DNA from 3 places in the Pandoraea vervacti genome. Region 2 is predicted to be linked to each of the others. Evidence: predicted binding sites of a transcription regulator. Region 2 holds the regulator's gene; each other region holds the start of a gene.
What was found. Region 2 encodes sigma-54, which starts transcription at its own class of promoters, with help from an activator protein. Its sites were predicted from a motif close to TGGCANGNAANCTGCTTT; they were not measured.
Positions count from the first base shown of each region.

Region 1 (3,281 bases), 2.7 Mb from region 2:
ATGTGATAGCTCACGGCGCTGAACCAGTCGAGGTTCGGGAACATCTTCTTGATGTCCCACATGACCGACTCGAGCCGCTCGGCAATGTCGTACATCGCCGTGTTCTGCTGCGCCTTCGACAACTCGTGGGCGACTTCCTTGATGACCTTGTTGCGCGGATCGCTCACGGTATAGACGGGGTGGCCGAAGCCAATGATCACTTCCTTGTTCTCGACGCGCCGGCGGATGTCCGCTTCGGCTTCGTCCGGCGAGTTGTAGCGCTTCTGCACTTCGAACGCCACCTCGTTTGCGCCGCCATGCTTCGGGCCGCGCAACGCGCCGATGGCGCCGGTGATGGCGGAGTGGATGTCGGAACCGGTACCGGCGATCACGCGCGCCGTGAAGGTCGAGGCGTTGAACTCATGCTCCGCGTACAGAATCAGCGAGGTATGCATGGCGCGCACCCACTGCTCCGACGGCTTTTCGCCATGCAGCAGATGCAGGAAGTGGCCGCCGATGCTGTCGTCGTCCGTTTCCACATCGATGCGCACGCCGTTCTGGCTGTAGTGATACCAATAAAGCAGCATCGACCCCAGGCTTGCCATGAGACGGTCGGCGATGTCGCGCGCGCCCGGAATGTTGTGGTCGTCCTTCTCCGGCAGCACGGTGCCGAGCACCGACACGCCCGTGCGCATCACATCCATCGGATGGGCGGCGGCGGGCACAGCTTCGAGGGCATCTTTCACGGCGGCGGGCAAGCCGCGCAGCGACTTGAGTTTGGCCTTGTAGCCACGCAGTTCGGCTACCGTCGGCAGCTTGCCGTAGACCAGCAGATACGCAATCTCTTCGAACTCCGAGGCCTGTGCCAGATCCAGAATGTCGTACCCGCGATAGTGCAGATCGTTGCCCGAACGGCCCACGGTACACAGGGCCGTGTTGCCCGCGGTCACCCCCGACAGGGCAACGGATTTCTTCGGCTTGAAGCCGGTGGCAGTCGTCTCGCTCATGCTCATTCCTCCAGGATCAGGGATTCGTTATTTCTGTTGGGCGAACAGGGCGTCGAGCTTCTGTTCGTAAGCGTGATAGCCAATGCTCTCGTAGAGTTCGGCGCGTGTTTGCATCGTGTCGAGCACCGCCTTTTGCGTGCCGTCACGACGAATCGTGTGATAGACGTTTTCCGCCGCCTTGTTCATGGCGCGGAAGGCCGACAACGGATAGAGCACCAGTCCGACCTGCGCGCTCTTGAGTTCTTCGACGGTGAACAGCGGCGTCGAACCGAACTCGGTGATGTTGGCGAGCACGGGGACCTTCACCGCGTCGGCGAACTGCCGGTACATGGGCAGTTCGGTCATGGCTTCCGGGAAGATCATGTCGGCGCCGGCTTCGACGCACGCGCACGCCCGGTCGATGGCCGCCTGCAATCCTTCAACGGCCAGCGCATCGGTGCGCGCCATGATGACGAAGTTCTCGTCGGTGCGCGCGTCGACGGCCGCCTTGATGCGGTCGACCATCTCCTGCTGCGTCACGATGGCCTTGCCCGGACGATGGCCGCAACGCTTTGCGCCGACCTGATCTTCGATATGCATCGCGCCCGCGCCGAACTTGATCAGCGACTGCACCGTCCGTGCGATGTTGAAAGCCGACGGACCGAAGCCCGTGTCGACGTCGACCAGCAGCGGCAGATCGCACACGTCGGTAATGCGGCGCACATCGGTCAGCACGTCGTCGAGGGTCGAAATGCCCAGATCGGGCAGACCGAGCGAGCCGGCTGCGACGCCGCCGCCCGACAGATAGATCGCCTTGAAACCGGCCGCCTTGGCCAGCAGGGCATGGTTGGCGTTGATCGCACCGACAACCTGCAACGGTTGCTCGGTCTTGACGGCCTCGCGAAAGGCGGCGCCGGCCGAACGAATGGTTTGCGTCACTTGAGTCCCTCGGTCGTGTCTTGCGCGACTCGCCGGCAGATGCCGACGCTCACGCGTGGGTGAAATAGCGATGAGTAGCGGTCACTTCATTAGCAATGCGCGTGCCAGCCAGACCGGCATTCGCGTCATCCAAACCTTCCAATGTTGCTAACGCCTTCATTTCACGAGAGAAATTCTTCGCCCACGTGACGTTTACGTCAAGGTCAATGTCACGCAATTTCGGGAAGTCGAGCGTCTGTCGCGTTCATTTTTTTTCACTTTGAAACGAAAAATGAAACGTTTTATCGCAACATGCTACGATGCGACGTCACCCAGTGAAATCCGCCACGCCGTCATGCCGAACTCGATCCCTTCCGAATTGCCCCCCCAGCTGCCGACATTACCGACATTGCCGACGTTGCCGACACTACCCGCCGTCGGCACGCGCACGCGCGCCATGCCCGCCATGCGCAAGCCGGTCATCTGGGCCGTCGGCATCAGCAAGCTCGGCGAGTTGTACCGCGATATCGTGCCCGACTATGCCGCACAGGCCGACGTGCACATCGTCGACAAGGGCTACGAGGCGGTCATCGAAGCGCTCGAACGCCTGCCTGCGGGGAGCGTTGACGGCATCGTCGCTGCCGGATCGAACGGCGACTTCCTGCGCGAGCGCCTCGCGCTGCCGGTGGTGCTGGTGAAGGTGACGGGCTCGGACGTCCTGCATGCGCTCGCCCGCGCCCGCCGGGCCTTGCCCTCGCCGTCTCCCGACTCGCGCATCGCGCTGGTGTCCTATGCCCGCCCGGTCCCGGAGTTCGAGCGCTTCAAGCGCGCCTTTCACATCGATATCCCCCAGCACACCTATGTCGACGCGCAAAATGCCGAAGACCTCGTACACCGGCTGCGCGACGAAGGCATGCAAGTGATCGTCGGCCCGGGCCTCGTCACGCAACTGACCGAGCGCGCCGGGCTCACCGGCATCTTCCTCTATTCGCAGGACTCGGTTCGTGCGGCATTCGACACGGCACTGGAAGTGGCGCGTCTCGGGCGCATCGAAGCGCAACGGCGGGAACGTCTCGACACGGTACTGCGTCACCTGCACGAGGGCGTGGCCGCCGTCGACCTGAACGGGCGCATCGAGGCGATCAACGCGTCGATGGCAGGCATGCTTGGCGTGACGGTGGCAGACGCCGTCGGGCGCGCGCTCGACGCCATCGCGCCGGCGCTCGACATCGCGCGAACGCTCGAGAGCGCGAGCACCGAGCTCGAAGCCATTGTGTCGATGGCGGGCAAGACCTGGGTCATTAACCGCATTCCAATGCTCGATCAGGGCACGCTCACCGGCGCGCTGCTGACGTGTCAGGACTCGCAGTCGTTCTCGCGTGTCGATCGTTCGCTACG
Region 1 is NZ_CP010897.2:3,611,265-3,614,545, forward strand. Features, by position in the region: gene prpC (bifunctional 2-methylcitrate synthase/citrate synthase) at 1-986, opposite strand, end outside; gene prpB (methylisocitrate lyase) at 1,014-1,904, opposite strand; gene prpR (propionate catabolism operon regulatory protein PrpR) at 2,350-3,281, shown strand, end outside.
Region 1: prpB (methylisocitrate lyase) is a predicted target of sigma-54. The motif match lies at 1,994-2,011, and genes of this name have one in related genera.

Region 2 (3,281 bases):
TTCGCTCGCTCAAGAAGCAGTACGGCGCACGCACCGTCGTCAAGGATGTCTCGCTCGATGTGAAAAGCGGCGAGGTCGTTGGGCTGCTCGGGCCGAACGGCGCCGGCAAGACAACGTCGTTCTACATGATCGTGGGGCTGGTGCCCGCCGATGACGGCGAAATCCAGCTCGACGGCAACCTGATCAGCGAATTGCCGATTCACGAGCGCGCCCGTATGGGGGTCTCGTATCTACCGCAGGAAGCGTCGGTGTTTCGCAAGCTCACGGTCGAGGACAACATTCGCGCCGTGCTCGAATTGCAGCTCGATGCGCAAGGCAAACCGCTCAAGCGCGAAGAAATCGAGCGCCGCATCGAGTCACTGCTCGACGAGCTCCAGGTCAGCCATCTGCGTGAGAATCCTGCGATGTCGCTCTCCGGGGGCGAGCGGCGCCGCGTGGAAATCGCCCGCGCGCTCGCCACGCAACCGCGTTTTATTTTGCTCGACGAACCGTTCGCGGGCGTGGACCCGATCGCCGTGCTGGAAATCCAGCGGATCGTGCGCTTCCTGAAGGACCGTGGCATCGGTGTCCTGATTACCGACCACAACGTGCGCGAGACGCTCGGTATCTGCGATCACGCCTACATCATCAGCGAAGGCTCGGTGCTCGCCGCCGGCACGCCTGACCAGATCGTCGCCGACGAAAGCGTCCGTCGCGTGTATCTGGGCGAAAATTTCCGGATGTAAAGCAAATTTTACGCATGTAAACCCTGCCACCGATAGGAGGCAGGGCCGGTTCCGTTGGCGTGACAAAGCCTCTACAATGAAGGCGAGACACGCTATGAAACCCACTCTTCAACTCCGCACCTCGCAGCACCTGACCCTCACGCCTCAGTTGCAGCAATCGATCCGGTTGCTGCAACTGTCTACGCTCGAACTCCAACAGGAAGTCGAACACGCGCTCACCCAGAACCCGATGCTCGAACGCGAGGACGATTGGCTCGCTGGCTCGGTTCGGGTCGGCACCGACGGGTCGCTGCGCAACGAACGGAGCACGTCGTCCAGCAGTTCGAACGATAGCGGCGAGTCGACCAACGGCCGCGACGAGGCCCGCGAACTCGATGGCGAAGCCCGCTTCGACGACAACGCCCAGGACACCGGCGGCGACTGGAGCCTGAACGACTTCGCCCGCTCGGGCAGTGCGTCGGATGACGACGACAACGCCCGCCCCCAGTTGCACGTCGATCACCCCAACCTGCGTGAACACCTGCTCGCGCAATTACGCCTGACCAAAGCCAGCCCGCGCGATCGTGCGCTGGTGGAATTCCTGATCGAATCGCTCGACGAAGACGGCTACCTCGGCTCCCTGCTCGACGAGATTCAGGCGGAGATGCCTGAGGAACTGGCGCTGGAGACCGAAGAGATCAACGCGGCGCTCGCGTTGCTGCAAAGCTTCGACCCCGCAGGCGTGGGTGCCCGCAGCCCGGCCGAATGCCTTCGTCTGCAACTGCAGCGTCTGCCGGCCAGCAATGTGCGCACGTTGTCGCTGCGTATCGTCACCGATCACCTGGAATTGCTCGCCGCACGCGATTACACGCGTCTGCGCCGCCTGCTGGGGGTGAGCGAAGACGCGCTGCGTGCCGCGCACCAGTTGATCCGCTCCCTTGACCCATTCCCGGGCGCCGCCTACGGCTCGCCGCAGGCCGACTACGTCGTGCCCGACGTGCTCGTACGCAAGCAGGGGACCGGCTGGACGGCCGAGCTCAATCCGGAGGTCATGCCGCGCCTGCGCATCAACGAAATGTATGCGCGAATCCTCCGAAACAACCGGAACGATCCGGGCACCGGCAACCTCCAACAGCAATTGCAGGAAGCCCGCTGGCTGATCAAGAACATTCAGCAGCGCTTCGACACGATCCTGCGGGTCGCGCAGGCGATTGTCGAGCGTCAAAAGAACTTCTTCACGCATGGTGAAATCGGCATGCGGCCCTTGGTTTTACGCGAGATTGCTGATACGCTGGGTTTACATGAATCCACGATTTCACGGGTGACGACGAGTAAGTACATGCTCACTCCATTTGGAACCTTCGAGCTCAAGTACTTCTTCGGATCGCACGTGGCAACGGAAGCCGGAGGCGCTGCGTCATCGACCGCTATCCGCGCACTCATCAAGCAACTCATAGGAGCAGAAGACCCGCAGAGCCCCCTTTCCGATAGCCGTATCGCGGAACTGCTGGCAGAGCAAGGTTTTGTGGTGGCGCGGCGAACGGTCGCGAAGTACCGCGAGGCCATGCGAATCCCCGCAGTGAACTTGCGCAAATCTTTGTAGGACAGTCCTGGTGCGCCATGTTGGCCGCTGGGGCATCACGCCGCAGTGCGACATTGCGTCACGTCAATGGCTCGCGCTCCTGCCAGCCAGCGTCAACGTCGACGCGGCCTGCACTTCGGCATTTCAGCAAGGAGAGCAGCTATGAATCTTCAGATCAGTGGACATCATCTCGAAGTCACCGCATCACTGAAAGAATATGTCGTCAACAAGCTCGAACGCGTGTTGCGCCATTTCGATCAGGTCATCAGCGTCGAGGTGATCCTTTCTGTCGACAAGTCCAAGGAGAAGGCGGGACGCCAGAACGCGAGCGTCACGGTCAATCTCAAGGGCAAGGAGATTTTCGTCGAGAAGTGTGACGAAAATATGTATGCCGCCATCGACAAGCTGATCGACATGCTCGACCGCAAGGTAATGCAATACAAGGATAAGGTTCAGGATCACGGTCGCGAGGCGATCAAGCACCACCAGCCTCCTCCTGAGGCGGAGCCGCTGCAATAAGGCTGTTCCGGCGTGGTAGTCGCATCGACTGACACTGACGAAAAGCCGTAAGGAACCACCCGAGCGTTTATCCGTCTTTCGTAAGTCTGGCATCACCCACCGCGGGGCCGTTGAACGGCCCCTTTTGTATGGTTCGGCCCAGTTCCGTGTCTCGCCGCGAGCACGGCGGCGGGTGGTCTATAATGCGAGGTCAATCGGGGGTTGGAGGGCGACTAAGCGTTCGCCCGCATTACAAGATGAATCGTTTATTCAAACTCTTACCTGAGTCCAACATCCTGCTTGGACTGTCCGTCACCAGCAAGAAGCGCGTCTTCGAGCAAGCCGGCCTTCTCTTCGAGAACAATGCCGCGCTCTCCCGCGCTACGGTCACCGACAACCTGTTCGCCCGCGAGCGTCTGGGTTCGACCGGACTCGGCGAAGGGGTGGCGATTCCGCACGGGCGTATCAAGGGCCTGAAACACCCGATGGCTGCGTTC
Region 2 is NZ_CP010897.2:628,450-631,730, reverse strand. Features, by position in the region: gene lptB (LPS export ABC transporter ATP-binding protein) at 1-725, shown strand, start outside; gene UC34_RS02865 (RNA polymerase factor sigma-54) at 820-2,307, shown strand; gene hpf (ribosome hibernation-promoting factor, HPF/YfiA family) at 2,449-2,805, shown strand; gene ptsN (PTS IIA-like nitrogen regulatory protein PtsN) at 2,988-3,281, shown strand, end outside.

Region 3 (3,281 bases), 2.0 Mb from region 2:
TCGGTGCGGCGTCGTACGTCGAGCCCAGCGTGCTCATCAGGATCTGCTCGCACAAACCGGCGCAAGAGCCGCAGGAGCTCGCCGCCTTGGTGTGCTTCTTCACTTCATCCAGGGTGAACAGCCCCTTCTCGGTGATCGCGCGAACGATGGCGCCCTTGCACACGCCGTTGCAACCGCACACTTCGTCGCTGTCGGCCATGGCCGACGCGCGGTTCTGGCCTTGCGTGCCGACGTCGCCCACGCTCGATTCGCCGAACATGATGCGCTCGCGCAACTCGCCCAGCGCGCGCCCTTCGCGCAGCAGTTTGAAGTACCACGCGCCGTCTGCGGTGTCGCCGTAGAGGCATGCCCCGACGAGCTTGTCGTCGCGAATCACGAGCTTCTTGTAGACGCCGCTTGCCGGGTCGGACAGCACGATCTCTTCCGTGCCCTCGCCACCCAGGAAGTCCCCCGCCGAGAACAGATCGATGCCGGTGACCTTGAGCTTGGTCGAGAGCACCGAGCCGCGATAGCTGCCAATGCCCATGAGCGCGAGGTGATTCGCGCACACCTTCGCCTGTTCGAACAGGGGCGCCACGAGCCCATACGCCACGCCGCGGTGACTTACGCACTCGCCCACGGCGTAGATGCGCGGATCGTACGTCTGCAATGTGTCCGACACGACAATGCCGCGCGCGCAGTGCAGCCCGGCCGCCTCGGCAAGCGCGGTGTTCGGGCGAATGCCCGCCGCCATTACGACGAGATCCGCCGCGATTTCCTCACCGTTGCTGAACTTCACGGCGCGCACGGCGCCGCGCTCGTCGCCCAGAATCTCGGACGTCTGATGCGACAGGCGAAAGGCGAGACCGCGCGCTTCAAGCGACTGTTGCAGCAGCTTGCCTGCGGTGGCGTCGAGCTGACGTTCGAGCAGCGTGGGCGCCAGATGGACGACCGTCACGTCCATGCCGCGCAGCTTCAGACCATTGGCCGCCTCCAGCCCGAGCAATCCGCCCCCGATCACGACCGCGTGGCGTTTGACCTTCGCCGTCTCGATCATGATCTCGGTGTCGCGAATGTCGCGATACGTAATGACACCGTCGAGATCCTTGCCTGGCACCGGAAGAATGAACGGACTGGACCCGGTGGCGATCAGCAGCCGGTCGTACGGCGCTTCGGTGCCGTCGGCGCAGCGCACCACGCGGCGTGGCCGGTCGATTTGCGCGACTTCCTTGCCCAGATGCAGCGTGATGCCTTTTTCCGCATACCAGTCGAGCGGGTTGAGCACGATGTCCTGAAACGCCTGCTCGCCCGCGAGCACCGGCGAGAGCAGGATGCGGTTGTAGTTCGGATGCGGCTCCGCGCCGAACACGGTGATGTCGTACTGGTTCGGTGCGATCTCGAGCAGCTCTTCGAGCGTGCGAATGCCGGCCATGCCATTGCCGACGACGACCAGACGAGGTTTGCGCATGCTGTCTTCTCCTGTTGCCGTGCCCGCGTCGCGCGCGGCGCCCGAAAAACAAAACGGCGTCCATCCGTGCCGGGGCACAGAGGGACGCCGTTGTCCTGTGGGTGCGTCGCACGCTGTCATGCGGGACGTCGCACCTGAATTCGTTGCCGGCGACGCCTTTGCCGCTGGCGTTATGGCTAACGCAACAAGCGTGCCAGGCAACGTTCCGTCATCGGTAAAGCCACATGGAGCAAGGAGAAGATAGACGTTTGTCTATGGGCAGAGTCCGATTTTGTGCCGAACGCTGCTGCACCGCACCAGTGCAAGGTGCGAGATATTTGCGCCGGGCGCACCAGAATGACGCCGTCGGGCACAACGCACCGGGATGATCGTCCATGCCGCATCCACGCGCTTTTTGTGCAATCGCAAATCGTGGCTGCCCGTCGCCTTACGGCAATTGCTGATCGACGTCATTCAGGGGTCCGGCAAACGTTGGGCCTGGCACCTTGCGTGCCAGGGTCGTCAGTTCTGCATCAGCGCGCGCCCGATGATGAGTTGCTGGATCTGCGTGGTGCCTTCATACAGACGCAGCAACCGCACGTCGCGATAGAAACGCTCGACCTTGTATTCGTTGATGTAGCCTGCGCCACCATGCACCTGCACGCCGCGATCCGCCACACGCCCGACCATCTCCGTGCAGAACAGCTTGGCGCACGAGGCGCGCATGCTGACGTCGGCGTCTCGCGAGCCCGCCGGTTTTGCGTCGTAGCGCAACGCGCAATCCTGCACCATCGACCATCCGGCATACAGTTCGGCCTGGCTGTCGGCGAGCATCGCCTGCACAAGCTGGAAGTCGCCGATGCGCTGACCGAACTGCTTGCGCTCGCGCGCGTAAGCCACCGACTCGTCGAGAATGCGCTGCGCCATGCCGCACGCCAGCGCCGCCACATGCAGACGCCCCCGGTCGAGGACCTTCATGGCGGTCTTGAAGCCCCGGCCTGCCACGCCGCCGATCACGTTCGCCGCCGGCACGCGTGCCCCCTGAAGCACGACATCGCAGGTCTTGGTGCCGCGCTGCCCCATCTTCCTGTCCGGTTCGCCCAGCGATAACCCCGGCGTGTCGGCCGGTACGATGAACGCCGAGATGCCGCCCGCGCCCTCGCCGCCGGTGCGCGCCATCAACGTGAAGGCGCCCGCGCGCGGCGCGTTGGTGATGAAGCGCTTCACGCCGTCGAGCACGTAGGTGTCGCCGTCGAGCACCGCGCGTGTCTTGAGGGCGGCCGGGTCCGATCCGACATCGGGCTCCGTGAGCGCGAACGACATGATCAGTTCGCCGCTCGCCACACGTGGCAGCAGATCGCGCTTTTGCGCGTCGGTGCCGTCCATCAGAATGCCCTGCGAGCCGATGCCCACGTTCGTCCCGAACACCGAACGGAATGCGAGCGACGTCTGTCCGAATTCATAGGCCACGCGCACCTCTTGCGCCATCGACAGGCCGATACCGCCAAATTCCTCGGGGATCGACAGACCGAACAGGCCCATCGCCTTCATGTCGTCCACGATGGTCGCGGGCACTTCGTCGTGCGCCTCGACATCGTTCTCGGCGGGCACCAGCCGCTCGCGGATGAAGCGCTGCACAGTGGCGATCAGCAACTCGAACGATTCGCTATCCAGTCCCTTCGATGTCATCGGGCGTCCCTTGAAATATGTCGTAACACTTGTCTGCCGGGCGGGCGACGCCCGCCGCGAATGTCGCTATCTTACCCGCGCAGATCGTCCAAAGGCACGCCGCACGTGGCTGTGCAAGCGTTGTCGCCCGCGCCCTCCCATCATTTCCACGGGTCACGCAACAGTC
Region 3 is NZ_CP010897.2:4,248,978-4,252,258, forward strand. Features, by position in the region: gene nirB (nitrite reductase large subunit NirB) at 1-1,447, opposite strand, end outside; gene UC34_RS18450 (acyl-CoA dehydrogenase family protein) at 1,949-3,115, opposite strand.
Region 3: nirB (nitrite reductase large subunit NirB) is a predicted target of sigma-54. The motif match lies at 1,626-1,643, and genes of this name have one in related genera.